2 regions of the Pseudomonas sp. NPDC079086 genome follow, and region 2 is predicted to be linked to the other one. Evidence: predicted binding sites of a transcription regulator. Region 2 holds the regulator's gene; the other holds the start of a gene.
What was found. Region 2 encodes LexA, which represses DNA repair genes until DNA is damaged. Its sites were predicted from a motif close to CTGTNTNNNNANACAG; they were not measured.
Positions count from the first base shown of each region.

Region 1: a site for LexA is predicted at 2,696-2,711, ahead of recN (DNA repair protein RecN). Genes of this name have one in related genera too.

Region 1 is NZ_JBITTY010000006.1:88,329-94,826, reverse strand. It holds gene ACIGEK_RS21315 (outer membrane protein assembly factor BamE) at 1-433, opposite strand, end outside; gene fur (ferric iron uptake transcriptional regulator) at 531-935, shown strand; gene recN (DNA repair protein RecN) at 998-2,671, opposite strand; gene grpE (nucleotide exchange factor GrpE) at 2,827-3,396, shown strand; gene dnaK (molecular chaperone DnaK) at 3,497-5,413, shown strand; gene dnaJ (molecular chaperone DnaJ) at 5,540-6,498, shown strand, end outside.
Region 2 is NZ_JBITTY010000003.1:239,410-245,907, reverse strand. It holds gene ACIGEK_RS15905 (DUF1653 domain-containing protein) at 1-63, shown strand, start outside; gene topA (type I DNA topoisomerase) at 189-2,798, shown strand; gene ACIGEK_RS15895 (DUF6586 family protein) at 2,870-3,388, shown strand; gene ACIGEK_RS15890 (hypothetical protein) at 3,467-3,700, shown strand; gene sulA (SOS-induced cell division inhibitor SulA) at 3,812-4,288, opposite strand; gene lexA (transcriptional repressor LexA) at 4,299-4,910, opposite strand; gene ACIGEK_RS15875 (TetR/AcrR family transcriptional regulator) at 5,182-5,889, shown strand; gene ACIGEK_RS15870 (L,D-transpeptidase family protein) at 5,937-6,461, shown strand; gene nagZ (beta-N-acetylhexosaminidase) at 6,483-6,498, shown strand, end outside.

The sequences.
Region 1 (6,498 bases), on a different contig from region 2:
GTGAGCCTGGAGCGGGTTTCTCTTCTACCTGAGGGCGCTGTGTGGCTTGTGGCGTGGTAACGCCGCTGTCTTCGCCCAGTATGGCCTGGTCGCGGCTGACGCCCGGCATGAAGTCGCCAGACAGGCCGACCAGTTGGTCGTCAGCGCCGAAGTTCACGCTGACGCGCTCTTGGAGGCGCTGACCGCCACCCGGCTGAATGCTGTACAGATAATCCCAGCGATTGGCGTGGAAGGTGTCAGTAAGCAACGGGTTGCCCATGATAAACCGCACTTGCTTGCGGGTCATTCCCGGCCGCAACTGGTCTATCATGTCCTGCGTGACGACATTGCCCTGTTGGATGTCGATTTTATAAACCCCGGGGAATGAACAACCGGCGAGTGCGAGTAGCCCCGTAAGGGTGAGGCTGGTCAGCAGCAGTTTGGTTTTTTGCATCGGTGGGCGACTTCCACTATCTTGGCTGGGCAATATAACCCCGGATCATACCCGCATTAAAGGAAGCTGCGAAGCCGCTTCCGTGAGAAAGCAGACCATGGTTGAAAATAGCGAACTACGCAAGGCTGGCCTGAAAGTGACCCTGCCACGGGTCAAGATACTGCAAATGCTCGACTCTGCCGGTCAGCGTCACATGAGTGCTGAAGATGTCTACAAGGCATTGATGGAGGCGGGTGACGACGTAGGTCTGGCAACGGTGTACCGCGTACTGACCCAGTTTGAAGCAGCAGGTCTGGTGGTTCGCCACAATTTCGATGGCGGTCATGCAGTCTTCGAATTGGCGGACAGCGGCCATCACGACCATATGGTCTGTGTCGACTCCGGTGAGGTGATCGAGTTCTTCGATGCCGAGATCGAAAAGCGTCAGAAAGAAATCGTCAAAGAGCACGGTTTTGAGCTGGTTGATCACAATCTTGTGCTGTACGTGCGCAAGAAGACCTGATTGATGCTGGCATGACAAAGGCGACCCTAGGGTCGCCTTTGTGCTTTTTAGGATCTGTGTAATCAGGCTTGGGCGCTGCCGACCATCTGCCGGGCATGGGCCAGTGATTCCTCGGTGAGATCTACGCCGCCGAGCATGCGGGCGATTTCCTCGACCCGCTGCACAGGGCTCAGTTTGCTCACTGCGGTGCGGGTAGCATCGCTTTCACGCACCTTGTGCACGAACAGGTGCTGATGCCCTTGCGCGGCAACTTGCGGCAGGTGAGTGACGGTGAGCACCTGGCCGCGTTCGCCCAAGCGGCGCAGTAGCTGGCCGACCACTTCGGCGGTAGGACCGCCGATGCCGACGTCGACTTCATCGAATACCAGGGTTGGCACCCGCGAGGTTTGCGCGGTGATCACCTGAATCGCCAGGCTGATGCGCGACAGTTCGCCACCCGAGGCGACCTTAGCCAGGGCTTTCAGCGGTTGGCCAGGGTTGGCGCTGACCAGAAATTCCAGCTGTTCCAGGCCGTTGGGGTGTGGCTCACTATTGCTGTTGGCGCTGAGCTTGATGTTGAAACGCCCGCCGGGCATGCCCAGCGTCTGCATTTCCTGCTCGACAGCAGTGGCCAGTTGGTCGGCAGCGTTATTGCGCAGAGTGCTGAGTTCCGCTGCTTTTTCCTGGTAATGCCGTTCGAAAGCGGCCAGTTCATCATTCAGACGTTCGGCGGCCTGGTCGTCGGCGTTGAGGCTTTCCAGTTCTTCGAACAACTGTTGCTGCATGGCGCCCAGCTCGGTTGGCTGGATGCGGTGCTTGCGCGCCAGGGTGTAGATCGCATCCAGACGTTCTTCCATCTGCCGCAGGCGTTCAGGGTCGGCGTCGAAGTGGTCGAGAAAGCGGTTCAGTTCGCCGACGGCTTCTTCTACCTGGATCTGTGCGCTGGCCAGCAAGTTGGTGGCTTCGCTCAGTGCGCCAGGCTGGCCTTGAAAGGCGCCGAGGCGATTGAGGCTGTTGGTCAGGGCGGACAGCACGTTGCCGGCGTCATTCTCGCTGCACTGCTCAATCACCAGTCGGCAGGCACTGAGCAAGCTTTCAGCGTTGGTCAGGTTCTTGTGTTCCTGTTCCAGGTTGTCCAGCTCGTTCTCGCCCAAGGCCAGGTTGTCGAGTTCTTCCAGCTGGTAACTAAGCAGTTGATGGCGTGCGCGCTGTTCGTCGCCGATGCTGGAAACCCGCTCCAGCTCGCTCTTGGTCTGTTTCCAGCGCTGCGCGGCGAGCTGCACCTGGCGCGCCAGTTCCTGGCTACCGGCGTATTCGTCGAGCAGGCGGCGGTGGGTTTCGGGCTTGAGCAGGGACTGATGTTCATGCTGGCTGTGGATATCGATCAGCAGTTCGCCGAGGGCCTTGAGGTCACCTTGTGGGCTAGGCGCGCCGTTGATATAGCCACGCGAGCGGCCCTCTGCGGTGATCACGCGACGGAGGATGCACGGGCCGTCATTGTCCAGATCACGCTCGGCCAGCCAGGCGCGGGCTTCGGGGATGTCGTGCAGGTCGAAGCTGGCGAGTATGTCCGCCTTGTCCGCGCCGGGACGCACCACGCCACTGTCGGCGCGATCACCTAGGGTCAGGCCGAGGGCGTCGAGCATGATCGACTTGCCGGCGCCGGTTTCGCCGCTGATTACGCTCATGCCGGCGTCCAGCTCTAGATCAAGGTGTTCAACGATGGCGTAGTTGTGTACGGACAGGTGCACCAGCATGGCGAGGGCCTCCCAGGTTCATGTCTGTTTATTTATACAGTGTTTTTTTGTGGGCTGACAATCCGTCTGCTGTCCTTGAAACCACATTTTTTGACCCCATATAGCGGTCAGGCACGTGAGTTAAGGCTCGCGTCGGATTTTAAGAGGAGAGACGCATGGCTGACGAACAGACCCTGGATACGCAGAACCCCGATGTACAAACAGCTGCCGAAGCGGCTGCGGGTGATGACCTGGTTGCCCGCGTGCAAGCGCTGGAAGAACAACTGGCCACTGCGCAGGATCAGTCGCTGCGCATGGCTGCCGATCTGCAGAACGTGCGCCGCCGCGCTGAGCAGGATGTGGAGAAAGCGCACAAGTTCGCTCTGGAGAAGTTCGCCAACGATCTGTTGCCGGTGGTGGATAGCCTGGAGCGTGGCCTTGAACTGTCGAATCCTGATGATGAGGCGATCAAGTCCGTACGTGAAGGCATGGAACTGACGCTCAAGCTGTTCGGCGACACCCTCAAACGCCACCAGCTGGAAGCGATTGATCCGCATGGCGCGCCGTTCAACGCTGAGCACCATCAGGCGATGGCGATGCAGGAAAGCACCAGCGTTGAGCCTAACAGCGTGCTCAAGGTGTTCCAGAAGGGCTACATGCTCAATGGTCGTCTGCTGCGCCCTGCCATGGTGGTGGTCAGCAAGGCGCCGGTAGAAGTGCCGCCATCGATTGATGAGCAGGCTTGAAATTCGCCGAGCTGCCCCCATTAAACAGTCAAGCGTTTTAGTGCTACCGCCGCTGACAACGATCAGCGGCGGGATTATCAAAGTTTCGGGAGAGTAAAAGATGGGCAAAATTATTGGTATCGACCTGGGGACCACCAACTCGTGCGTCTCGGTTCTGGAAAACGGTGTCGCCAAAGTTATCGAAAACGCTGAAGGCGCGCGTACTACGCCGTCGATCATCGCGTATGCCAACGACGGTGAAATCCTGGTTGGCCAGTCGGCCAAGCGTCAGGCAGTGACCAATCCGCACAACACCCTGTATGCGGTGAAGCGTCTGATTGGTCGTCGTTTTGACGAAGAAGTCGTGCAGAAAGACATCCAGATGGTGCCTTACAAGATTTCCAAGGCAGATAACGGTGATGCTTGGGTTGAAGTGAACGGCCAGAAAATGTCGCCGCCACAAATCTCGGCTGAAATTCTGAAGAAAATGAAGAAAACCGCTGAGGACTACCTCGGTGAGGCGGTGACCGAAGCGGTGATTACCGTGCCGGCCTATTTCAACGACAGCCAGCGTCAGGCCACTAAAGACGCCGGCCGTATTGCCGGTCTGGACGTCAAGCGCATCATCAACGAGCCGACCGCAGCTGCTCTGGCTTACGGCATGGACAAGGCCAAGGGTGACCACACTGTTATCGTTTATGACTTGGGTGGCGGCACCTTCGACGTTTCCGTAATCGAAATCGCCGAAGTTGATGGTGAGCACCAGTTCGAGGTGTTGGCCACCAACGGTGACACCTTCCTCGGTGGTGAAGACTTCGATATTCGTTTGATCGACTACCTCGTTGACGAATTCAAGAAAGAAAGCGGCATGAACCTCAAGGGTGATCCGCTGGCCATGCAGCGCCTGAAAGAAGCCGCTGAAAAAGCCAAAATCGAACTGTCTTCGAGCAATTCGACCGACGTCAACCTGCCGTACATCACTGCAGACGCCAGCGGTCCTAAGCATTTGAACGTAAAAGTCTCCCGCGCCAAGCTCGAAGCGCTGGTAGAAGACCTGGTTCAGCGCACCATTGAACCTTGCCGTATTGCGCTGAAAGACTCCGGTATCGACGTTGGCGCGATCAACGACGTGATCCTGGTCGGTGGCCAGACCCGTATGCCGTTGGTGCAGAAGCTGGTCACTGAGTTCTTCGGTAAAGAAGCCCGTAAAGACGTTAACCCGGACGAAGCTGTGGCCATGGGCGCTGCCATCCAGGGCGCGGTACTGTCGGGTGATGTGAAAGACGTGCTGCTGCTCGACGTTAGCCCGCTGACCCTCGGTATCGAAACCATGGGCGGCGTGATGACTGCGTTGATCGAAAAGAACACCACGATTCCAACCAAAAAATCGCAAGTGTTCTCGACTGCCGACGATAACCAAGGCGCCGTGACTATTCACGTACTGCAGGGCGAGCGTAAGCAAGCCAGCGGTAACAAGTCGCTGGGTAAATTCGACCTGGCTGAGATTCCGCCAGCGCCGCGTGGCGTGCCGCAGATCGAAGTGACTTTTGATATCGACGCTAACGGCATTCTGCATGTTGGCGCGAAAGACAAAGCCACTGGCAAGACTCAGTCCATCGTGATCAAGGCCAACTCTGGTCTGTCTGAAGAAGAAATTCAGCAGATGGTCCGTGACGCCGAAGTCAACGCCGAGGAAGATCGCAAGTTCGAAGAGCTGGCGACCGCACGCAACCAAGGGGATCAGCTGGTGCACGCCACCCGTAAGATGATCACCGAAGCTGGTGACAAGGCTACCGCTGACGAGAAGACTGCTATTGAAGCTGCGTTGAGCGCGCTGGAAGTAGCAGTGAAGGGCGACGACAAGGCTGAAATCGATGCCAAGATGACCGCGCTGTCCGAAGTGACCGCACCACTTGCGCAGAAGATGTATGCCGAGCAGCCGCAGCCAGGTGCGCAAGCCCCGGATGCTGAGCAAGCCAAGGACGCAGGCGACGACGTGGTCGACGCTGAGTTCGAAGAGGTCAAAGACAACAAGTAAATAGGCGCAAGCTTATGCCGCTCTGGCCGGGCGCGACGCGAGTCGCGCCCGGCATGATCCGCCGCGCGGGAGCTTGCTCCCGCGTTGGCGTGTCTGGAGTAGACGATTTAAAGGTGTTGAAGACTTATGGCTAAACGCGATTTTTACGAAGTGCTCGGTGTCGAGCGCGGTGCCAGCGAAGCGGAGCTGAAAAAAGCCTACCGCCGTCTGGCCATGAAGTACCACCCGGACCGTAACCCTGACGATAAGGCCTCGGAAGAGAAGTTCAAGGAAGCCAACGAGGCTTACGAAGTGCTCTCTGATGCGGGCAAGCGCTCGGCTTACGATCAGTACGGGCATGCCGGTGTCGATCCGCAGATGGGCGGCGGTGGCGGCCCGGGCGGGGCGAACTTCTCCGATATCTTCGGCGATGTATTCAGCGATTTCTTCGGTGGTGGCGGCCGTGGTGGCCAGCGCGGTGGTGCACAGCGCGGCAGTGACCTGCGCTACACCCTGGAACTGGATCTGGAAGAGGCAGTGCGTGGCACTACGGTGACCATTCGCGTACCGACCCTGGTCAATTGCAAACCTTGCGATGGTTCGGGCGCGAAGAAGGGCACCACGCCGGTGACCTGTACCACCTGTGGCGGTATTGGTCAGGTGCGCATGCAACAGGGCTTCTTTTCGGTGCAGCAGACCTGTCCGCGTTGCCACGGCAGCGGCAAGATGATCACCGACCCTTGCGGCTCCTGCCACGGTCATGGCCGGGTAGAAGAACACAAGACTCTGTCGGTGAAAGTCCCGGCTGGCGTCGATACCGGTGACCGCATTCGTCTCTCTGGCGAAGGCGAGGCGGGTGCCATGGGTGGCCCGGCTGGCGATCTGTACGTGGTGGTGAATGTGCGCGAGCACGCGATCTTCCAGCGCGACGGCAAGCACCTGTACTGCGAAGTGCCGATCAGCTTTGCCGATGCGGCGCTGGGCGGCGAACTGGAAGTGCCGACCCTAGATGGTCGGGTCAAGCTGAAGATTCCGGAAGGCACCCAGACCGGCAAGATGTTCCGCCTGCGTGGCAAGGGTGTGGCGCCCGTGCGTGGTGGCGGTGC
Region 2 (6,498 bases):
GGCGAGACGGTTCCACGCTTTGCTTTGATTCAGGCTGAAACTGCACTGTTTACTCGGCCTTGAGCTGACATTGGGCCATTGCTGCGCTTGACCTCAGCCGGACCACCACTATATATAGCGGTGCCGCGCTAGTAGGCAGTACAGCGCCTCCCGCATTTATTTATCGAATTTCAGGAATTTTCCAATCCATGGGCAAATCGCTGGTCATCGTGGAATCCCCGGCCAAGGCCAAGACCATCAACAAGTACTTGGGCAACGAGTACGTGGTGAAGTCGAGCATCGGCCACATCCGTGACCTACCCACCAGTGGTTCGGCGAGCACCGCCAAAGAGCCGGTCAAGCGTGGTAAAGCCGCTGCAGGTGAAGTGCCGGCGCTGTCGCCCAAGGAAAAAGCCAAGCGCCAACTGTTTGCGCGCATGGGGGTTGATCCCGAGCATGGCTGGAAAGCCAAGTACGAGATCCTTCCAGGCAAGGAGAAGGTGGTCGAGGAATTACGCCGTTTGGCCAAGGATGCCGACACCATCTATCTCGCAACCGACTTGGACCGCGAGGGGGAAGCCATTGCCTGGCACCTGCGCGAATCCATCGGTGGTGACGACAGCCGCTACAAGCGCGTGGTGTTCAACGAAATCACCAAGAAAGCCATTCAGGAAGCGTTTTCCAAGCCTGGCGAGCTGGACATCAATCGGGTCAACGCCCAGCAGGCCCGGCGTTTTCTCGATCGCGTAGTGGGTTATATGGTTTCGCCGCTGCTGTGGGCGAAAATCGCTCGTGGCCTGTCCGCCGGTCGTGTGCAGTCGGTTGCGGTGAAGCTGGTGGTCGAGCGTGAGAAAGAGATCCGCGCTTTCGTCCCCGAAGAATACTGGGAAGTGCACGCCGATCTGGGCACTGCCCAAGGCGCCAATGTGCGCTTTGAAGTGGCGCGTGAGAACGGCGCAGCCTTTAAACCGCTTAATGAAGCCCAGGCCATGGCGGCCCTGGCGACGCTGAAAGCCTCCAGCTACAGCATCAGTAAGCGCGAAGACAAACCGACCAGTAGCAAACCTTCCGCGCCGTTTATTACCTCCACGCTGCAGCAGGCAGCGAGTAATCGCCTGGGCTTTGGGGTGAAGAAGACCATGATGATGGCCCAGCGTCTGTATGAAGCTGGTTACATCACCTATATGCGTACTGACTCGACCAACCTCTCGGCTGATGCCGTGAGCATGGTGCGTGACTTTATCGAAGGGGAGTTCGGCAAGAAGTACCTGCCAGCCAACCCGATTGCCTACAGCAGCAAAGAAGGCGCGCAGGAAGCGCACGAAGCGATCCGTCCTTCCGACGTCAATCTCAAACCAACTCAACTGTCGGGCATGGAGCGCGACGCTGAGCGGTTGTATGAGTTGATCTGGCGTCAGTTCGTCGCCTGCCAGATGCCGCCGGCTGAGTACCTGTCGACTACTGTGACCGTCACCGCTGCTCAGTTCGAGCTGCGTGCCAAGGGTCGTATTCTCAAGTTCGACGGTTATACCCGTGCGCTGCCGCAGCTGAGTAAGCCGGGCGATGACGATGTGCTGCCGGAAATGAATCAGGGTGAAGTGCTCAAACTGGTCAAGCTCGACCCCAGCCAGCACTTCACCAAGCCGCCTGCTCGCTACTCGGAAGCCAGCTTGGTTAAAGAGATGGAGAAGCGCGGTATTGGTCGTCCGTCGACCTATGCAGCGATTATCGGCACCATCCAGGATCGTGGTTATGTGGCGCTACACAACCGTCGTTTCTACTCCGAAAAGATGGGCGATATCGTTACTGAGCGTCTCTCCGAGAGCTTCTCTAATTTGATGGACTACGGCTTTACCGCCGGCATGGAAGAGAATCTGGACGATGTGGCGCAGGGCGAGCGCGAGTGGAAGCATGTGCTTGATGAGTTCTACGGCGACTTCAAGAAGAAGCTTGAAGTGGCAGGCGACAGCGATGGTGGTATGCGCGCCAATACGCCAACGCTCACGGATATCGCTTGTCGCGATTGCGCTCGGCCGATGACTATTCGCACGGCCTCGACAGGTGTATTCCTTGGCTGCTCAGGTTATGCATTGCCACCGAAAGAGCGCTGCAAGGCGACGGTCAATCTGGTTCCGGGCGATGAAATTGCTGCAGATGACGAGGGTGAGTCGGAATCGCGTGTGCTGCTTGGCAAGCATCGCTGCCCAATCTGTTCGACCGCGATGGATGCCTACCTGCTTGATGAGACCCGCAAGCTGCATATTTGCGGTAATAACCCGGATTGCAGCGGTTATGAAGTGGAGCAGGGCCAGTACCGCATCAAGGGCTACGAAGGCCCGAGCTTGGACTGCGATAAGTGCGGCAGCCAGATGCAGCTGAAAACCGGCCGTTTCGGCAAGTTCTTTGGTTGCACCAACAGCGAGTGCAAGAACACCCGCAAACTGCTGAAAAGCGGCGAAGCGGCGCCGCCGAAAATGGACCCGGTGAAAATGCCGGAGCTCAAGTGCGAGAAGGTCAACGACACCTATATCCTGCGCGATGGCGCTTCGGGTCTGTTCCTGGCTGCCAGTCAGTTCCCGAAAAACCGCGAAACCCGCGCACCGCTGGTGTTGGAACTGATCCCGCATCGCGACGAGATCGATCCCAAGTACCACTTCCTCTGCGACGCACCGAAGAAAGACCCGCAAGGCCGCGCTGCGGTGATCCGTTACAGCCGCAAAACCAAAGAGCAATATGTGCAGACCGAGGTCGATGGCAAACCGACGGGCTGGCGTGCGTTCTTTGATGGCGGTAAGTGGAAAGTCGAAGACAAGAGCTGATTTAGCACAACGCGCGCCTGTCGCTGGCCGGCGCGCGTATGCTTATCCAATCCGTTATGGAGGGTGCCGCAATGGCCAATGAACTCTATACCCGTACCAATCAGAAAATTTTCTATGCCGGTCTGGCGCTGGAGTCCTGGCGTAAAGCCGAGCAGGGTCAGAGCATGAATGCCCTGGCCTTGATCCAGGCTGAGCGTGAGGCTGCGTTGTTTCATCTGTACGGTGCCTTGCTGGGCCTGTGCCATGAGATTGCTGGCTATTACCGTTTGCCGGACAGTGCTGCTCCGCGGGCCGAACGCTTTCTCACCGAGGAAGTGTTGCAGGCGGCGCCAAGCCAGGAACTGGGTGAGCTGGTCGAGCTGGCACAGTCCGCTGGCAGCTGGGTTGCTCAGCTGCTCAAGGCCTATGCCGAGTTATTTCAACCGCCACAGGCTGGAAAGAAAGCCAAAGTCGATCCTGCTACGCCGTTGATCACCGCAGTCAGTCTGGATGACGAAGTCGCACCCTTGGCGCAGGACACTCTTGAGGCCTGGCGTCAGCAGTTGAAGGCTCTGGCGCAGCGTTTTCGGCAAACCTTGAGCGAGTGGTAAGAGGCTGATTGGACCGGCGGACTAGGGCGAGCGCGGGCCGGCTGTTACACTGTCAGCCTATTGTGGAGAGCTAAGCCAATGCCAACATCATTCCTGGAAATTGTTGAATTGCCCGACGGGCGCATTGCCCTGCGTCGTGCTGAGGATGAAGAGTCACTGGTGGTGCTGGATTTCTCTGCCGATGCTAAAGCCTTTCTGCAGGGGCAGCACGTCGAGGTGGCCAAGGCCATGCTCAATGTCGGTGTTCAGATGGCGGGGCGTTTGGCTGAAAATAATTTCCAGCAGGAAGAGGGGCCGCGGGTTCTGCATTGATTGCAGAATACTTTCGGGCCCTGAGTTAGAGCGTTCTGCTCGGGTTCGCTGTTTCTTGCACCAGATTTCTAATGGCTGACACGCACACTCCTTGTGCGCGATCTCTGGCCGCTATCCCAGGCTGATATTCAGACTTTGCGCTTTGCCCTGGCGGGCCGCTTGCTCAAGCTGTTGCCGCGCTTCGCGTTCCAGTGGGTGCAGCCAGCTGACTACGGTATGGCTACGCCCCAGCTCCAAAGCCTGTTGCGCCAACTCCAGCGCGCTTTGTGCGCCGCGTGGGTGCAGCAGCAGGATGCGTTCGCGATTTAGGCCTGCCTCGCGTAGCCAGGTCTGGGTCAGGCTCGATGGCGGGGCGATAAGGGTCAGCCAGCGCTCGTCGTGATTTTCGCTAAGCTCACGCAGAATCGGCGCTAGAAGGTTCAGGCAGTGCCCGGCTGCACCACGCAGCGACAGTTCACTGAAAGCCTCTGTTTCATCATCCAGCCAGGGTAGCTCAGCGCTATCGGCAAGTAATGGCGTCACGGTCGATGCCAGAAACGCATCGAACAAAGGCAATTGTGTACGGTTCAGTGATTGCGGGAACTGCATAAATCCTCCACTAGCGGCGGATAACGCCGACGCTCAAGCCTTCAATAATCAGGTCCTGTTCTTCCAGGTTTACTTCGATCGGTGCGAACTCCGGGTTTTCTGCAATCAGCCAGACCTTATTGCCTTCGCGTTTGAAGCGTTTGACGGTCACTTCATCGTCGAGGCGCGCCACCACTACTTGGCCATTTCGTGCTTCGCGGGTGGTGTGAACGGCCAGCAGGTCGCCATCGAAGATGCCGATGTCTTTCATACTCATGCCGCGTACGCGCAGCAGATAGTCGGCCTTGGGGTGGAAGAAGTCTGGATTGATCTTGCAGGACTCTTCGACATGTTGCTGCGCCAGAATCGGCGCGCCTGCGGCAACGCGACCAATAACCGGCAGGCCTTCGTCTTCCTCAGCGTTGGGTTCGAAGCCTGGAATGCGAATGCCGCGCGAAGCCCCCGGGGTCATTTCGATGGCACCCTTACGGGCCAGGGCTTTGAGGTGCTCTTCCGCTGCGTTGGGGGATTTGAAACCCAGTTTCAAGGCGATTTCCGCTCGGGTAGGCGGGTAGCCGTTGTCTTCAAGGCACTGCTTGATGAAGGCGAGAATTTCAGCTTGGCGCGGCGTCAGTTTTAGCATGGTCGGCTCTGTTTTTTTGTACAGTGACTGGGATTATATACAGTGATCAGCGGTTGGCAATCCTTGTGTTCTGATCTCTACTCAATTGACCTTCATCCCGTCTGTTGCAGCCACTGTTACTCGGGTCGCGTGCGGGGCGTCTAGCTAGGGTGAGCCTGTACCTTTAGTGGATGGCTGTGACCGCCCGGCCACAAGATGGTTTGCCCGACTTGACAAGGCGGGCGGCTGAAACGTATGTTTCAAACAAGTGTTTGTTCAGATGAAAAGAGTCATGGCCCAGTCGGAAACCGTTGAACGCATTCTCGATGCGGCAGAGCAGCTTTTTGCGGAGAAAGGTTTCGCAGAAACCTCTCTGCGCTTGATCACCAGCAAGGCAGGGGTGAACCTGGCTGCCGTGAATTACCACTTCGGCTCGAAGAAAGCCCTGATTCAGGCGGTGTTCTCACGCTTTCTCGGGCCTTTCTGCGTAAGTCTGGAGCGTGAGCTGGATCGCCGCCAGGCCAAGCCGGAAACCAAGGTCAGCTTGGAAGAGTTGCTTGAATTACTGGTGGAGCAGGCGCTGGCAGTAAAGCCGCGCAGTGGTAACGATCTTTCAATCTTTATGCGTCTGCTGGGTCTGGCCTTTAGCCAGAGCCAGGGTCACCTGCGTAAGTACCTCGAAGAGGTGTACGGCAAGGTGTTCCGTCGTTATATGCAGCTGGTGCATGAAGCTGCTCCGCGCATTCCGCCGTTGGAGCTGTTCTGGCGCGTACACTTTATGCTCGGCGCGGCAGCGTTCAGCATGTCCGGAATCAAGGCCCTGCGGGCCATGTCGGAAACCGACTTCGGCGTTAACACTTCGATTGAGCAGGTGATGCGCCTGATGGTGCCGTTCCTGGCCGCCGGTATGCGTTCGGAAACCGGCTTGACCGATGAGGCCCTGGCCAGCGCTCAACTCAAACCGCGTACCAAGCCCTCCGCTGCCCCCAGCAAAGTTTGACCTCGGCGGGTGGGCTTGGTGGATGCTATCCGCTAAGCTAGCCGCCCATGGTTGCTCTCGATTTTCTGCATATTTCCCTCGCTGATCAGTGCCTGTATGGCTTTGCCAGCGGACAGCTGCAACTGCGCCTGAGCGTTTCCACCGCGCTCAATGGCGCTGGTGAACGTAATGGTTCGGGCTGCACGCCGCGTGGCTTGCACAGGGTGCGGGCGAAGATTGGCGATGGTTTGCCAAATGCCGCCGTACTGCGTGGGCGGCGCTGGACGGGCGAGGTCTGGTCGCCCGAGTTGCATGCGCAATTTCCCGGGCGTGACTGGATTCTCACGCGCATTCTCTGGCTGAGTGGCTGTGAGCCAGGGCGCAACCGTCTGGGTACTGTCGATACCTTTCGCCGCTATATCTACATACACGGTACGCCGGACAGCGAACCCATGGGCGTGGCGCTGTCGCATGGCTGCGTACGTGTGCGCAACAGCGATTTGCTGGAACTCTTTGCGCGTGTCCCGGTTCAATGTGCGGTACAGATTGACGAGGCTAGCTGCCCTGAGTGGGCGTCTGTACCTCTTAATTAAGGAAGAGTTGTGAGTTCACCCATGCAAGGTTCATTGA